DNA from 2 places in the Exiguobacterium sp. RIT452 genome. Region 2 is predicted to be linked to the other one. Evidence: riboswitches for the same ligand, from Rfam matches in the RefSeq annotation. Region 2 holds a riboswitch; the other holds the start of a gene.
What was found. A riboswitch is a leader RNA that binds a small molecule or an ion and turns the genes downstream of it on or off. The one in region 2 is predicted to bind S-adenosylmethionine.
Positions count from the first base shown of each region.

Region 1: another riboswitch for S-adenosylmethionine. It lies ahead of D3D03_RS08805 (methionine ABC transporter ATP-binding protein); the one in region 2 lies ahead of msrA (peptide-methionine (S)-S-oxide reductase MsrA).

Region 1 is NZ_QXJB01000002.1:659,173-666,464, forward strand. It holds gene sufC (Fe-S cluster assembly ATPase SufC) at 1-113, opposite strand, end outside; gene D3D03_RS08790 (MDR family MFS transporter) at 270-1,496, opposite strand; gene D3D03_RS08795 (MetQ/NlpA family ABC transporter substrate-binding protein) at 1,569-2,408, opposite strand; gene D3D03_RS08800 (methionine ABC transporter permease) at 2,440-3,105, opposite strand; gene D3D03_RS08805 (methionine ABC transporter ATP-binding protein) at 3,102-4,124, opposite strand; SAM riboswitch class I at 4,205-4,310, opposite strand; gene D3D03_RS08810 (bifunctional cystathionine gamma-lyase/homocysteine desulfhydrase) at 4,370-5,536, opposite strand; gene D3D03_RS08815 (PLP-dependent cysteine synthase family protein) at 5,529-6,452, opposite strand; gene D3D03_RS08820 (S-ribosylhomocysteine lyase) at 6,449-6,913, opposite strand; gene D3D03_RS08825 (class I SAM-dependent methyltransferase) at 6,917-7,292, opposite strand, start outside.
Region 2 is NZ_QXJB01000007.1:37,208-44,499, reverse strand. It holds gene paaX (phenylacetic acid degradation operon negative regulatory protein PaaX) at 1-400, shown strand, start outside; gene D3D03_RS13730 (gamma carbonic anhydrase family protein) at 450-968, opposite strand; gene D3D03_RS13725 (NAD(P)H-dependent flavin oxidoreductase) at 1,053-1,979, shown strand; gene D3D03_RS13720 (DMT family transporter) at 2,117-2,545, shown strand; gene D3D03_RS13715 (DMT family transporter) at 2,569-3,048, shown strand; gene msrA (peptide-methionine (S)-S-oxide reductase MsrA) at 3,156-3,686, opposite strand; SAM riboswitch class I at 3,791-3,894, opposite strand; gene D3D03_RS13705 (M20 metallopeptidase family protein) at 3,966-5,138, opposite strand; gene D3D03_RS13700 (putative quinol monooxygenase) at 5,217-5,510, shown strand; gene D3D03_RS13695 (C40 family peptidase) at 5,566-7,292, opposite strand, start outside.

The DNA of each region.
Region 1 (7,292 bases), on a different contig from region 2:
CCCATGACCGCGTGGATTTCGCCGCCTTTGATTTCTAAGTTGACGCCTTTCAAGATTTCTTTGCCGTCGATTGCGACGTGTAGATCTTCAATCTTCAAGTGTGAAGCCTTCATGTAGAATCCCTCCATCTATTCATTTCGTGTCTGACGATTCAGTTCACGAGAGTTACTAATTTAGTATCATTCTAATCTTAATGAATCATACCACATTATTCAAGCGTCATCGCTCATGGTTTTTTCTCAAAACGAGCGTCTTTGTTGAGAATGACTTTAAAGTGAGACGACTTCCTTCTCTTCTTCCGGTTTCGACTGGCGATGAACCCGCTGTGACAGTAGGAGCAGTGGGATGCCGAGTAAAGTCAAGAGCGCTAAGGCACCAAATATCGGCAGTGGTCGATCTGCGCCAAAATAAAGTAACAATTGACCGCCGACGACCGGTCCGACCGATTGTCCGATTGACGTCAAGCCCATCGCACCGAAATAACTCCCCCGTAATTCCGGTTTCGCAAAACTGTCCGTCAAGATGTCCGTCATCGTGAACATCATCACTTCCCCGCACGTGAAGATGAACATCGCGCCGATCATTAACCAGACGGTTCCGGCATTCGCCATGACGAACAAACCGACGGCGACGGTCGCAATGCCGACCGTGATCGACACGAGCGGTGACGTCTTGACGCCGAACTTCATGATTGGATACTGGACGACGAGCACGGTGATCGCGTTAATCGTAATCAATAAGGCAAACAAACTCGTCCCGCCCGACAATAAGGTCGTCGTCGTCAAAAACTGCGGCAACGTCGAGTTGAACTGACTGTATCCGAAGACGCCGAAGATGATGCCGGCGAGCGCGAACGTAAAGGCGACGTCGGTCTTCAGCAGACGGACCGTTGCGCCGAACGACACCTTTTTCCCGCCGTGACTTTCCGTGATCGGATGCCGCTTGAACAGGATGAAGATGGCGACGCCGTAGCCGAGATAAACGAACGCTGTAATATAGAAGGTAATCGCCGTATTTCCGGCACTGAGCAACAACGCAATCCCCGGTCCGATCGCGGCTGCGATGTTGATGCACGTATAACGGATATTAAAGACGAACAACCGGTTTTCTTCCTCCGTCGTATCACTGATCAATGCCCTCGCTGACGGTTCGAAGACGGACCGGAACACCCCGTTCAGGGCACTTAAGGCAAAAAATGCCCAAAACGTCTCGACTTGTGCCAGTCCGATGAAGACGAGGACAAATCCAAAGGTTCCGCTCAGCATCATCGTCCGCCGGCCATACCGGTCGGATAACGTTCCGCCAATGAAGCTCATGACGAGACTCGCGATGGCCGAGATACTGAGAATCCAACCGACATCAACCGGGCTGAACTTTAAGACGACGGATAAGTAAATCGCAAAAAACGGCATCGTGATGAATGTCCCGAGCCGCGCGAAAAACGTCCCGAGCAAAACCCCGATCGTCAATGGATGAAGCTGTTTTAAACGTTGCATGCAGATCCCCCCTTTAAACAAAAAAATAATGCATCCTTCCATTATATAGGAAGAATGCATTAATCGAGCAGATTATTTGCTGACCGGAACGACAGCACCTTTGTATTCTTTCGTGATCCAATCTTGTGTTTCTTTTTTGTGGAGAATGTCTAAGAGAGTCGTGACGCGTTTGTCTTTCTCGTCGCCTTCACGTGTAACGATGATGTTGACGTATGGTGAAGACTCGTCTTCAAGCGCGATTGAATCTTCAAGCGGGTTCAACCCGTTGTCGATCGCGTAGTTCGTGTTGATCAAGACAGCATCGCCTTCATTGTTTTTGTAGGCTTGCGGTAAGAGTGACGCTTCGATGTTCGTTTTGAACTTGATGTTTTTTGGGTTCTCGGCGATGTCTTCGAGTTGCGCATCCGTTGTTTTACCGTCTTTTAGTTTGATCAGTCCTTCGTTTTGAAGGAACGTCAATACACGTCCACGTTCTGCGACGTTTGAGCTCGTCAAGATCGTTGCGCCTTTTGGCAATTCATCAAGTGACTTGTATTTTTTAGAATAGACACCGAGTGGTTCAACGTGAACACCGCCGGCACTTTCAAATTTATAGTCTTTGTTTTCTTTTTCTTGTTGCTCAAGGTACGGCACGTGTTGGAAATAGTTTGCGTCCAGTTCTTCTTCAGCGAGTGCTTTGTTCGGAAGAACGTAATCCTGGAACTTTTTGATTTCGAGTTTGTAGCCTTTTGCTTCATATTCTTTTTGAACGTGCTCGAGGATTTCAGCATGGGGAACGTTTGATGCTCCGATGACCAATGTTTTTGAATCGCCGCTGCCGCTGCCTGATGAAGATTCTTCTCCACATGCTGCAAGGCTGACTGCTAAGACCGATACTGCTGCTGTGCCGACAAATTTTTTCCAAAGTTTCATGAATGATTCCTCCAATGAATTAAAGTTAGTATTATCGTTTATCGATTGCCTTGACGAGCAAATCACCAATAATCTGAATAATAAAGACGATGACGAGAATCAATAGTGTCGCAATGACGATGACGTCATTTTGGGAACGTTGGAATCCTTCGATGAAGGCCATGTCTCCCAGTCCACCACCACCGACTACTCCGGCCATTGCCGTGTAACCGACGAGTGCGACGAGTGTTACGGTAATACCTGAAACGATTGCCGGAAGAGCTTCCGGAATCAAGACTTTATAGATGATTTGGAATTTCGTTGCGCCCATCGATTCGGCTGCTTCAATGACCCCTTTATCGACTTCACGAAGAGCGAGTTCGACCATCCGGCCGTAAAACGGTGCCGCACCCAGAATTAACGCCGGTAACGCAGCGGTCGGTCCTAAAAATGATCCGACGATGATTAACGTGACTGGAATCAATAAAATCAACAGGATAATGAACGGAATCGAGCGGAAGACATTGACTAAAAAGCTGAGTACGGAATACAGCGCTCGGTTTTTAAACAACAGTTCTTCGTTTGTCGCGTATAACAAGAGACCGATGACCAGTCCGAGGATAAACGTCGCGAGCCCTGAAACAGCCGTCATATAAACCGTACTGCCGGTCGCTTCCCAGACCATTTCCCAATCCAATTCACTGAAAAATGTACTCATCGATGATCCACCTCCACTTCAACGTCACTCGCTTGAAGTTTGGCGATGACCGCTTGTGTTTCATGTTCGGCACCGATCAACTGAATGAACAGTGTCCCAAGGGCACCGTCTTGCGTCTGTCCGACGTTCCCGCCAATGATATTAAATAATAAGGTCGAATCTTTCATGACTTCGGCAAGAATCGGGCTTTCGGCAGTTGAACCGACAAACGTCAACTGAACGATTTTCCCGGTCGGATACCGTTCCCTTAATTTCGCAAACGTCAATTCGTTTTCTGATGAAGACGTTAACTGTTTCACGAACTCTTTTGTCATCGCTTGTTTCGGATGACGGAAGACTTCGGCGACCGGTCCTTGTTCGACGATTTTCCCGGCTTCCATGACGGCGACCCGGTTACAGATTTTTTGAATGACGTGCATCTCATGTGTGATCAAGACGATGGTCAGTTTCAGTTTTTTGTTGATGTCGACGAGCAACTCTAAAATCGAGTCCGTCGTTTTCGGATCCAGCGCGCTTGTCGCTTCGTCACATAATAAGACGTCCGGGTTAGACGCCAGTGCCCGGGCAATCCCGACCCGTTGTTTTTGCCCACCCGACAGTTGGGACGGGTAAGCCCCTTCACGTCCGTCGAGTCCAACGAGTTGAATCAGCTCGGCGACCCGTTCTTTACGGCGTGCTTTCGGATAACCACCGAGTTCGAGCGGGAACATGATGTTTTCTTCGACCGTCCGTGACCACAGCAGGTTAAAGTGCTGGAAGACCATCGAGACGTTTTTGCGAACACCGCGTAATTCTTTTGGACGTAACGTCGTCATTTCGACTCCGTCGATTTGAATCGAACCACTCGTCGGAGCTTCTAACATATTCAATAATCGGATCAAGGTGGACTTCCCTGCTCCCGAATAACCGATTATTCCAAAAATTTCACCGCGCTCGATTGTTAAGTCGACATTGACGACGGCTTCAACCGATCCGCGCTTCGAGCGATAAATCTTTCCTACATCCTGTAAGCGAATCAATACTGTCCCTCCTAAACGTAAAAAAAGTGCGCACGTTTTAGAGCAAACGCGCGCACTTTTTCAGTACACAAAACCATTTGCTCTCATCTTGCAGACATTCGTCTGCTGGAATTAGCACCACTTCGGAATAAATTCCGCGGTTGCCGGGTTTCATCGGGCCAGTCCCTCCACCACTCTCGATAAGAGTATTCGGTATTTAGTTATTTTTAATATAATCTGAATATTAGCAGGGGTTATTTTGCTTGTCAAACAGTTTTTTCTGAAACCGGTTGAAGCAGGCTGAAAGCACGTGCTAAATCTTCTTTCAAGTCTTCTGCGTCCTCAAGTCCAACCGAAATCCGGACAAGACCATCCGTGATGCCGAGCTCAGCGCGACGTTCTGCCGGAATCGAGGCATGTGTCATGCGTGCCGGAACAGAAATCAAGCTTTCAACAGCTCCAAGACTCTCAGCCAGCGTGAAGAAGTGTGTCGCTTCGACGAGTTTCTCCGCGTTTTCCGCTGATCCGACATCAAAGCTGATCATGCCGCCAAAACCAGTCGCCTGTTTTTGTTGTGTCGCATGACCCGGATGTGTTGGAAGTCCCGGATAGAAGATGTTCGAGACGACATCTTGTTCCTGTAAGAACTGAACGAGATCGTGTGACGTTTCTTCGATTGCATCCATCCGGATACCAAGTGTCCGTAAACCACGGACGAGCAGGAAGCTGTCCTGCGGTCCAAGAATACCGCCTGTCGAGTTTTGAATGAAGTGAAGGTCTTCACCAAGTGCATCGCTGTTGACGACGACGAGTCCGGCAACGACGTCTGAATGTCCGCCGATGTATTTTGTGGCACTGTGCAAGACGATGTCTGCGCCGAGTGCAAGTGGTTGTTGCAAGTATGGTGTCGCAAACGTGTTGTCGACGACGAGTTTTAAGTTATTACGTTTCGCGATGTCAGCGACAGCCGCGATATCCGTGACTTTCAATAATGGGTTTGTCGGTGTTTCGACGTACAGCATCTTCGTATTGTCTTGAACCGCAGCTTCCGTCGCGGCAAGATCCGTCGTATCGACGAACGTCACTTGGATGTTGAACTTCGGCAAGACACGTTGCATCAAACGGAACGTTCCGCCGTAGACATCATCGGTCATGACGATATGATCACCTGACTCAAGCAGGTTAAAGACAGCATGAATCGCAGCCATTCCTGATCCGAAGGCAAAACCGCGTGCGCCGCCTTCGAGGTCCGCGATCAATCGTTCGATGCTTGTCCGTGTCGGATTGGCTGTCCGCGAGTATTCGTAGCCTTCTTTTAATTGACCGATTTTCTCTTGTTTGTACGTACTCGTTTGATAAATCGGAAGTGTAACGGCACCAGTTGCTCGATCGACGCCTGTTCCTCCATGAATCAATGCTGTCTTTTTACGCATGTGTCTCGTCCACCTTTTCAAAGATTTGTTGGCTCAAATACCGTTCGGCACTGTCGGCGAAGACGGTGACGATGGTACTGCCGGGAAAACGTTCTGCAATATCAAGTGCTGCCGCGAGTGCCGCGCCGGCTGAACTGCCGACGAGCAGACCTTCACGTGCCGCTAATTCATGAACTTTCGTAAACGCGTCGTGGTCCGAAATCGTATGAATCTCATCGACCAGATCGCGGGAAACAAGGCTCGGCCATTTAGCCGTACCGATGCCTTCCGTCTTATGCGGTCCGGCTGGTCCCCCGTTGAGGACGGATCCTTCCGGTTCGACGATCGCGCCTTTTGTTCCAAGCCGCTCTTTCAAGTAAGCAGCGGTTCCTGCAAACGTTCCGCCTGACCCGCATCCGGCGACGAACCAATCGATGTGATCGAGTTCCGCCATCAGCTCAGGACCAAGTGTCCGCTGATACGTGACCGGATTTTCTTCGTTTTCGAATTGAAGCGGGACATAGCTGTTCGGAATCGTTTGTCCCAGTTCTTTTGCTTTATCAATCGCGCCTTGCATATCGAGTTCAGTCGGTGTGTTGACGACAGTCGCGCCGAGTGCCCGCATCAACGTCTGTTTCTCCTGACTGAATTTTTCAGGAACGACACAGATGACTTGTAAGTCATATTTTTTAGCGGCGAGCGCCAAACCGATGCCGGTGTTGCCGGCAGTCGGTTCGATGATCGTTCCGCCTCGTGTCACATATCCTTGTTCGATAGCTGCATCAACGAGTTGAATGCCCAGGCGGTCTTTGACGCTGCCCCCAGGGTTCATCCATTCGAGCTTCGCCAAAATCCGCGTACCAGCAGGCAAATCGAATGAAGTAATCTCGTAAAGCGGCGTATTTCCGACGAGGTCCCGGACTGACTTCGCGATCATCCGAAGACGATGTCCCATTCATCACGACCGGCAAGCATTTTCTCGGCATAGTGCTTCGCTCCTTTAAGGTCGTGTGCGCTCGCAAATCCACATTGGACTTCGTTTTGCGCTGGAATTTCTTCTGCTGCTAAGACGTCTTTTAATGTCTTCTCAACGAGTTCACTCATTTTTTCGACAGAATCGAAGTTCATCATCGCCATGTAGAAACCTGTTTGGCAACCCATTGGCGAGACATCGATGACATCATCCGAATAGTTGCGGATGTTTTCTGCCAGTAAATGTTCCAGTGTGTGCATCGCACGCATCGGCATTTGCTCGACGTTTGGTTGTGTGAAACGAATGTCATATTTAACGACTTGGTCGACTTTTCCGTCTTTGTAACCGGCAACGCGAATATATGGTGCTTTGACTTTCGTATGGTCCAAGTTAAAGCTTTCTACGTTCATTTTTTTGATTGTCATGATTTATTCCCCCATTTTCTCGGCTTCTACGAGCCAGACGAAGTGATTGTATTGTGTGAATGTCACGTCAAATCCACGTGACGCAAAAATTTGTTCCATGACCGGGATCAGTGGATAAAACTCACGTTCCAAGTCTTCTGCCAAACCGTTGAACCCTTGTGCTTTCGCTTCAGCGATCGTCTGCAGACGCGCTTCTTCCGATACGAACATCGTGTCGGCGTAGACGATTTTTCCGTCTTGCGGCAAAATCTGCGCCATCAAATCAACTGCTTCTCCCTTTTCCTCATCCGTCAGATGATGAAACGCATAGGTCGAAACAAAACTTTTCGCGTGGTCTGCCGTAAAGGACAGGAAGTGTCCGTCCTGTACAGGTAACGTT
Region 2 (7,292 bases):
TGGACCACAACCGGATCAATCACTGGTCGAACGGGCTTTTCCGCTGGATGAGTTGCAAGAACGGTACGAACGGTTCATCGCCGAATACAGCCGGCGCTACATCGTCCATCAAAGTCGGATTCAACTCGGCGAGATGGATGAAGAACAGTGTTTCGTCGAACGGACGACACTTGTCCATGAATACCGGAAGTTTTTGTTTACCGATCCCGGTCTGCCGCAAGAGTTGTTGCCGGACGAATGGAGTGGCCACCACGCCGCATTATTGTTTGAACAGTATTACCGGTTGCTCGCCGAACCGGCAAGCCGGTTCTTTGAAGCGGTGTTTCAGGAAACGCATGACGTCACACAAAAAAGTGCCGACTATGATGCGTCGGAACATCCGTTGTTTGCTGAACGGTAAAAAAAACGCTCATCCCGACGTAACGAGATGAGCGTTTTCTTGATGACGTTCAGCCTTCGGCCAGTTGCTTCCGAAAGGCATATCCTTTATCGACATAGGAATCGATCGATTCTTGAATCATTTCCAAGTCGGCCGGTGTCAGTTCACGGACGACTTTGCCGGGCGACCCGATGATCAAGGAGCGGGGCGGGAATTTTTTGCCGGACGGAATCAATGTATTGGCTCCGATGATACACTCTTCGCCGATTTCAGCATGATCGAGAACCGTCGCGCCCATCCCGACGATGGAACGCCGTCCGATTTTACAACCGTGCAGGATCGCATTATGTCCGACGGTGACTTCGTCCTCGACGATGACCGGAGCACCCTCGTACAGGTGAATCGTTGCATTGTCCTGGATACTGCACCGTTTACCGATTGTAATCGGTCCTTCGTCCCCGCGGAGGACGGCATTAAACCAGATCGTCGATTCTTCTCCAATCGTCACGTCACCGATCAAAAAAGCACCGGGAGCGACAAACACGTTTGCCGCAAGGGCAGGAGACAGATCGCGGTAGGGAATGTTCATCAAACAACGCCTCTTTTCTAAAAATGAATTAAAATTCAGTCTTACATAGTATACCATTCTTAGTGACGGAAACGGAGGGAGACCATGTCTCGTGTATGTACCAGCTTACAGATTGAAATCCCGATTATTCAAGGGGGAATGGGAAACATCAGCCATGCTGAATTGACGGCCGCGGTTTCGAACGCAGGGGGACTGGGCACGATTGGCTGCGGAACGATGTCGCCCATTGAAGTCAAACGGTTGATTGAAGCCACACGACGCCTGACGTCACGTCCGTTTGCCTTGAACATCGCGATTCGTGTTTCCCCATATACGGAAGACTTGATCACGTTAGCAATCGAGGAACAAATTCCGGTCGTCTCGTTATCCGCCGGAAACCCGGCGCCTTTTCTGGGACGTTTACAGGAGGCAGGCATCCGGACGATTGGTGTCGTCGCGTCCGTCAAACAGGCGGTTAAAGCGGAACGGGCCGGGATTGATTTACTGGTGGCGGAAGGAGTCGAAGCGGCCGGGATCAACTCACCGCTCGAACTGACGACGATGACATTGATTCCGCAAATCACCGATCAGGTCACGATTCCGGTACTTGCAGCCGGAGGAATCGGCGACGGTCGTGGTCTTGCAGCTGCCTGGATGCTCGGGGCGGAAGGCGTTCAACTGGGAACCCGGTTGATTGCGACACAAGAGTCCTGTGTGCACCCGCAGTATAAAGATCATCTTGTGCAGGCGGATGATCTCGAGACACGGATCATCGGGCGTGAGGTCGGACAAGTCCGGCGTGTCTTGAATGGGGCGTATGTGGACGGGTTACGTCCGGCGTCGCTCGCTGAATTCCAAGAAAAAACGAACGAATCGTTTCATATCAAAGGGGCACTTGAGGGCGACGAGACAGCAGGATATGTCAACGCCGGTCTTGTTTCCGGCTTGATTGAGGATATTCCGACCGTTCAGGTATTATTTGACCGGATGATGGACGAGGCGCAGGAACGGATCTCTCGACCATTTCCGTAAACGCATAACGGATTAATTTCAGGAGGAGGCCAGTTGGTCTGCTCTTTTTTTGTGTTTTTGGCAGTTTAGGACATTTGTCCTTTTCAAAGCCGGGTGGAATGCGGTCTACTCATAATTGGAGAAAAAGGAGGATGAAGATGCAAGGAATCGTGTTTGCCTTATTCAGTGGATTGTTTATTGCCTTGCAAGGCATTTTTAATGCCCGGCTGGGTGACGCGGTCGGTCCATGGTTATCCGTGACCATCGTTCACTTTGTCGGTTTGATGGGTTGCTTGTTGATTTACGGGTTTGTCCGTGACCGGAAAATCGGTGGTTTTCGAAAGTTGCCGTTGATTTATGCCAGCGGCGGATTGCTCGGCGTGTTAGTCGTCGTTACGGAACTGACGTCGATTCAACTGCTTGGAATGACGTGGGCGATGTCGTTGTTACTCGTCGCACAGATTCTATGTGCTTTTGTCATTGATTTGAACGGCTGGTTCGGTGTCATCAAAAAAAGCAGCAACCGGGGGCAATGGGTCGGTGTCGGGTTGATGTTGACCGGCGTCTTGATTTTTTCGCTCGCCTGAAGTGAATCAAAGGAGGAAACCAAATGGGATTAGGAATGTTTTGTGCCGTCGTTGCCGGGATGATGATCAGTTTACAAACCGTGTTGAATGCGCGGATGAGTCATGCCTTCGGCGCATGGGCGACGACGACGTTAGTCTTTCTTGTCGGATTGCTCGGCTCGTTGCTTGCCTTACTCTTATTTCGAGGAGGAACGCTCTCGGCGGTCCGCGAAGTTGAACCATTGTATTTGTTTGGCGGATTAGTCGGCGTCGGGGTTGTTTTTTGTGTCATGCGAGGGATTCAACTGCTCGGTCCTTCGATCGCAATTTCGGTCGTCTTGATTTCACAATTGAGTTTCGCGTTATGCGTCGATGTTTTCGGTTGGTTTGGTCTGCCGCAGGTTGATTTATCGCTTGGGCAGATAGCCGGTCTCGCCGTGATGCTGACCGGAATTTTTGTTTTAAAACGGTATCAAGTTGTGGATGAAACGGAACAAACAGAGGACGTCAAAGCGATTTCCTGAGTGGACGACAACAGATACGTCACGTTGGACCGCAAGATCTCGGCTGGAAAAATGAAAAAAGGGATTGCTCATCCGTCTGAGATGACAATCCCTTTTTGGCATTTTGTTTAAACCGTTGCTTCTTCTTTCCAGGCGACGTCGATAAAGGCATCACGACCGGACGCTTTCCGGTCTTTTTTGTAGTGCGCCGGATTTTTTTTGTGGAAGTCCTGATGATACTCTTCCGCCGGATAAAAAGCGTGCGCCGGTTCAATCCGTGTGACAATCGGTTGCTTAAAGCGGTTTGTTGCTGCTAACGCGTCACGCGACGCAATCGCTGCGAGACGTTGTTCTTCCGTATGATAAAAAATTGCCGGTGCATACTGTGTGCCACGGTCCTGGAATTGTCCGCCGGCATCGGTCGGATCCGTCTGCGGCCAGTACAGTTCGAGTAACCGTTCGTACGAAAACAGTGCCGGATCAAATGTAATCTCGACGACTTCGGAATGCCCGGTCGTTCCTGTTTTGACCTGCTCATATGTCGGGTTGTCGACATGTCCTCCTGTATAACCGGACACGATACTGTGAATACCCGGTAGTTCCTCAAATGGTGTCACCATGCACCAGAAACATCCTCCTGCAAATGTTGCTTTTTCCATGTCATCTCTCCCTTTCCCTTGGTTCCTTGAACCGTAATGCTCTCATTTCTGACAGCGAGAAAACGAAAACGACTCCTTTGCTTGGTTGCAAAAGGAGTCGCCGCTTTTTATCAACCAAAGCTTTCGCTTTGCTGGTCGTAGCACCTTGCTGTACGCAGGTTGCTGGGACGTCATCGATCCAGATCTCTCGGTCCACTCTTGATAAGTGTTATATGAAGTTGATGTAAGTTCGTTATCGTTGGGATGATAATACCATTCACAAAAGTGGAAAGTCAATCCTTATGTTTGTAAGGCGCGGAGAACCGTGGCCCCTAACGTTTTGGCTCCGATCAGCAAGGCCTGCTCGTCGATTTCATACTTTGGATGGTGTTGCGGATAAATCGTTCGACCGTCCGTCTTCGCAGAACCGGTAAAGAAGTAACTGCCCGGGACCTGCTCCAGGTAGTAGGCGAAATCGTCGGCAGCCATCATCGGTTTGACTTCACGAACGTGTCCTTCCGGTAAAAAGCCGGCCGCTTCCTGAACGAGCTTCGTTTCATTCGGATGATTCCAAAGCGACGGATAACCGGTCGTGAAATCGATGGAATACGTAGCGCCAATTCCGGCACACGTCGTCCGGGCGACCAGATCCACCTGCTGGCGCAACTGATGCCGGAGTTGTTCATTAAACGTCCGGATTTCTCCGACAATCCGCGCCTCGCCGGTTACGATGTTCGGAGCCGTTCCGGCGTGAAACGAACCGATGGCGACAATCGCCGGCTCAAACGGATCGACCCGTCGACTGACGAGATGCTGAAGATTACAGACGAGCTGTGCGCCGGCGACGAGTGCATCCTGCGTCCGGTGGGGGGCTTGGGCATGACCACCTTGACCGTGGACGACGATTTCAAATTCATCGATGGCACATAACGTATGTCCGCTGTGGTAACCGATCGTCCCAACCGGAAGATCGTTTTCGAGGTGGGTACCAAAAATCGCATCGACTCCGTCGAGGCAGCCATCTTCGATCATTTGAATGGCACCACCCGGAAACACTTCTTCACCGTGTTGATGAATGAAGAGGATTGTGCCCTCGAGTTCCTCCTGCAACGGTTGAAAGGCGGCGGCCAGTCCGAGGACGATTGCCGTGTGTCCATCATGTCCGCAGGCATGCATCACACCGGGACGGATTGAGCGAAACGACAGTTCGGTTTCTTCCTGAAGCGGTAATGCATCAAAATCGGCACGGACAGCAATCGTTTTTCCGGGACGTGCCCCTTGTAATGTCGCGACGATACCGTTACCACCGACATTTTTTTGATACGGGATACCGAGTGCTTCATAATATTCGATGATTTTGGCCGGTGTCCGGACTTCTTGAAACGACAATTCCGGATGCCGGTGAAAATCGCGGCGTAAACGAATCATCTCGGCTTCTTGTTGTGCGAGATGGATAAACAGGGTTTCTAACATCAAAATCATCCTTTACGGTATGTCTTTAGGAAAAACGGGTACAGGTAGAGGTAATCAATTCAGAGGAGGAATCAACACATGGGTGAAATCATCGTCAATGCCGTTCTTACAGTCAAAGCAGGATTAGCGGATCAAGTCTTTCCCATTTTAAGTACGGTTTACAAAGCCACACAAAACGAGCCGGGCTGCTTACGCTATACGTTACATCAATCGATTGAAAATGAACATGAGTTCATGCTCTATGAAGTCTACCAAGATGAGGCTGCACTCGAAGCGCATATCGCATCGGACCATTATAAAGCATACCGCGAACAAATCGAGTTGTATCTCGAAGACCGTCAAGTCACGAAATACGTCGAGATGACGTTCTGAACGATAAGCGAAGAGGGCTGACTTTAAAGTCAGACCCTCTTTTTTGTTTGTGATGTTACATCGATTTAAAGCCAAGGAAATGTTCGCGCCAACGCGGTTCATAGATGGAATTGATCTGCAGTTGCGAGCCGCCGGCATGAATGAAATATTCATTGTCGAGCATGATGCCGATATGCGACGGACCATCGGTATACGTATTCTCGAAGAAGACGATATCCGAGCGTTTTCCACTGCTGATTGTCGTCCGGCGGTTCGTAAAGAAGGCGCCGTACCAATAGCCGCTGACGTTTGTCCGTCCCCCGTATTTTCCGGCTTGGTTCGTTGCGTAATGGATTAAACCAGAACAGTCAAAGCCGCCGTTGGCTGACGTTTGCGATCCCCACGTATACGGTGTTCCCAAATGTTTGGCCGCTGCTTGAATCAATTTTTCACCGCGGGACGTATTTTTCTGGGCAATCCGTGTGTCGCTCGTGACGGTGACGGCACTGACCGGCAGATAGACAGGGGACCAGCCGGATTGAATGACGTAGAAATTTCCGACACGATACCGGGGATAAACACGTTTGCCTTGTTCAATCAAACCGGTGCTTTTCGGGCTGGCCGGTGTTGCGAAATAAGACGTCGTCGCTTTGACGGTATACGTTTTTAACCGATTGACCGCTTGTTGGGTGTAACGCATATCCGGTTTCGTCGTCCCGATATAGGGATTGATGACGTAACCGGTCGTTCCGTTTGGTAACCGGACTTGCCAGAAGTCGTCGTCAATCGCTTTCAGACCAATCAGCTTCGTGCCTTTCGTGAGATAGGCGGCAGGACGGCTGTACGCGACATCTGCTGAAAACAGCGGTGTCTGATCAAAATGTACATAAAAGACCGTTCCGACTTTTGGACGCGCGGTCGGTTTATTTAAGCCGAGTTTACTCGAGTCGACGAAACCAAACGTCGTCCCGACTTTGACGCGGGTGTAGTAGCCGCTCTTGCCGTAAATCGACAGGGCGGTATTTTTTTTGAGTGTTCCGATTTTTCCCGTCAGACTGGCTTTTGGATGCACAACCAGTTTATCCTCGAGCACATAACGGGTTCCGGTGACATCATACAAATCCGGTTTTTTCGTGACGAGATCCGTCGTCTTGAGATAACCGTACACGGAACCGACCTTGACCCGTGTGAACGAACCGCTTGTCCCGTAAATCTCGATTGGTTCCGCCCGTTTGATCGAGCGGAGAACGGTTTTCGCGGTCGTGTCTTTGAAGATTGATGTGTTTTTAGCCGCATACCGAAGTCCGGTCTTTGCGAAGACTTTTGTTTTCGCAAGGGCACTCGTCAAGACGAAGGCATACTGACCGCGGAACAGAATCCGGCTGTAGGCGCCACTTGTGCCATAGACGGTCAATAACGTATTCGTTTGATGATTTTTTAAAATCGGACTGGAACTGTTGGCTGCCTGACGAATCGGGGTCGATGCCTGAACGTACAGGCGGTCCGTTTTGGCGTATGCTTTTAAGGGTGCCAAAGCACTCGTCAAGACGAAGGCATGCTGACCGCGGAATAAAATCCGGCTGTAAGCGCCGCTCGTTCCGTAGACCGTCAGCAGTGTATTCGTCTGATGTTGGGCGAGAACCGGGCTCGTACTGCTGGCTGCTTGACGGACCGGCGTCGGACTTTGCACATACAGGCGGGCAGTCTGTTCAAAAAATGCAAGATCCCCAAGGTGTGCCGTCAAGACAAAACCATATGTATCCTTCAACCGGACACGCGTATAGTCACCGGAGACACCGTAGA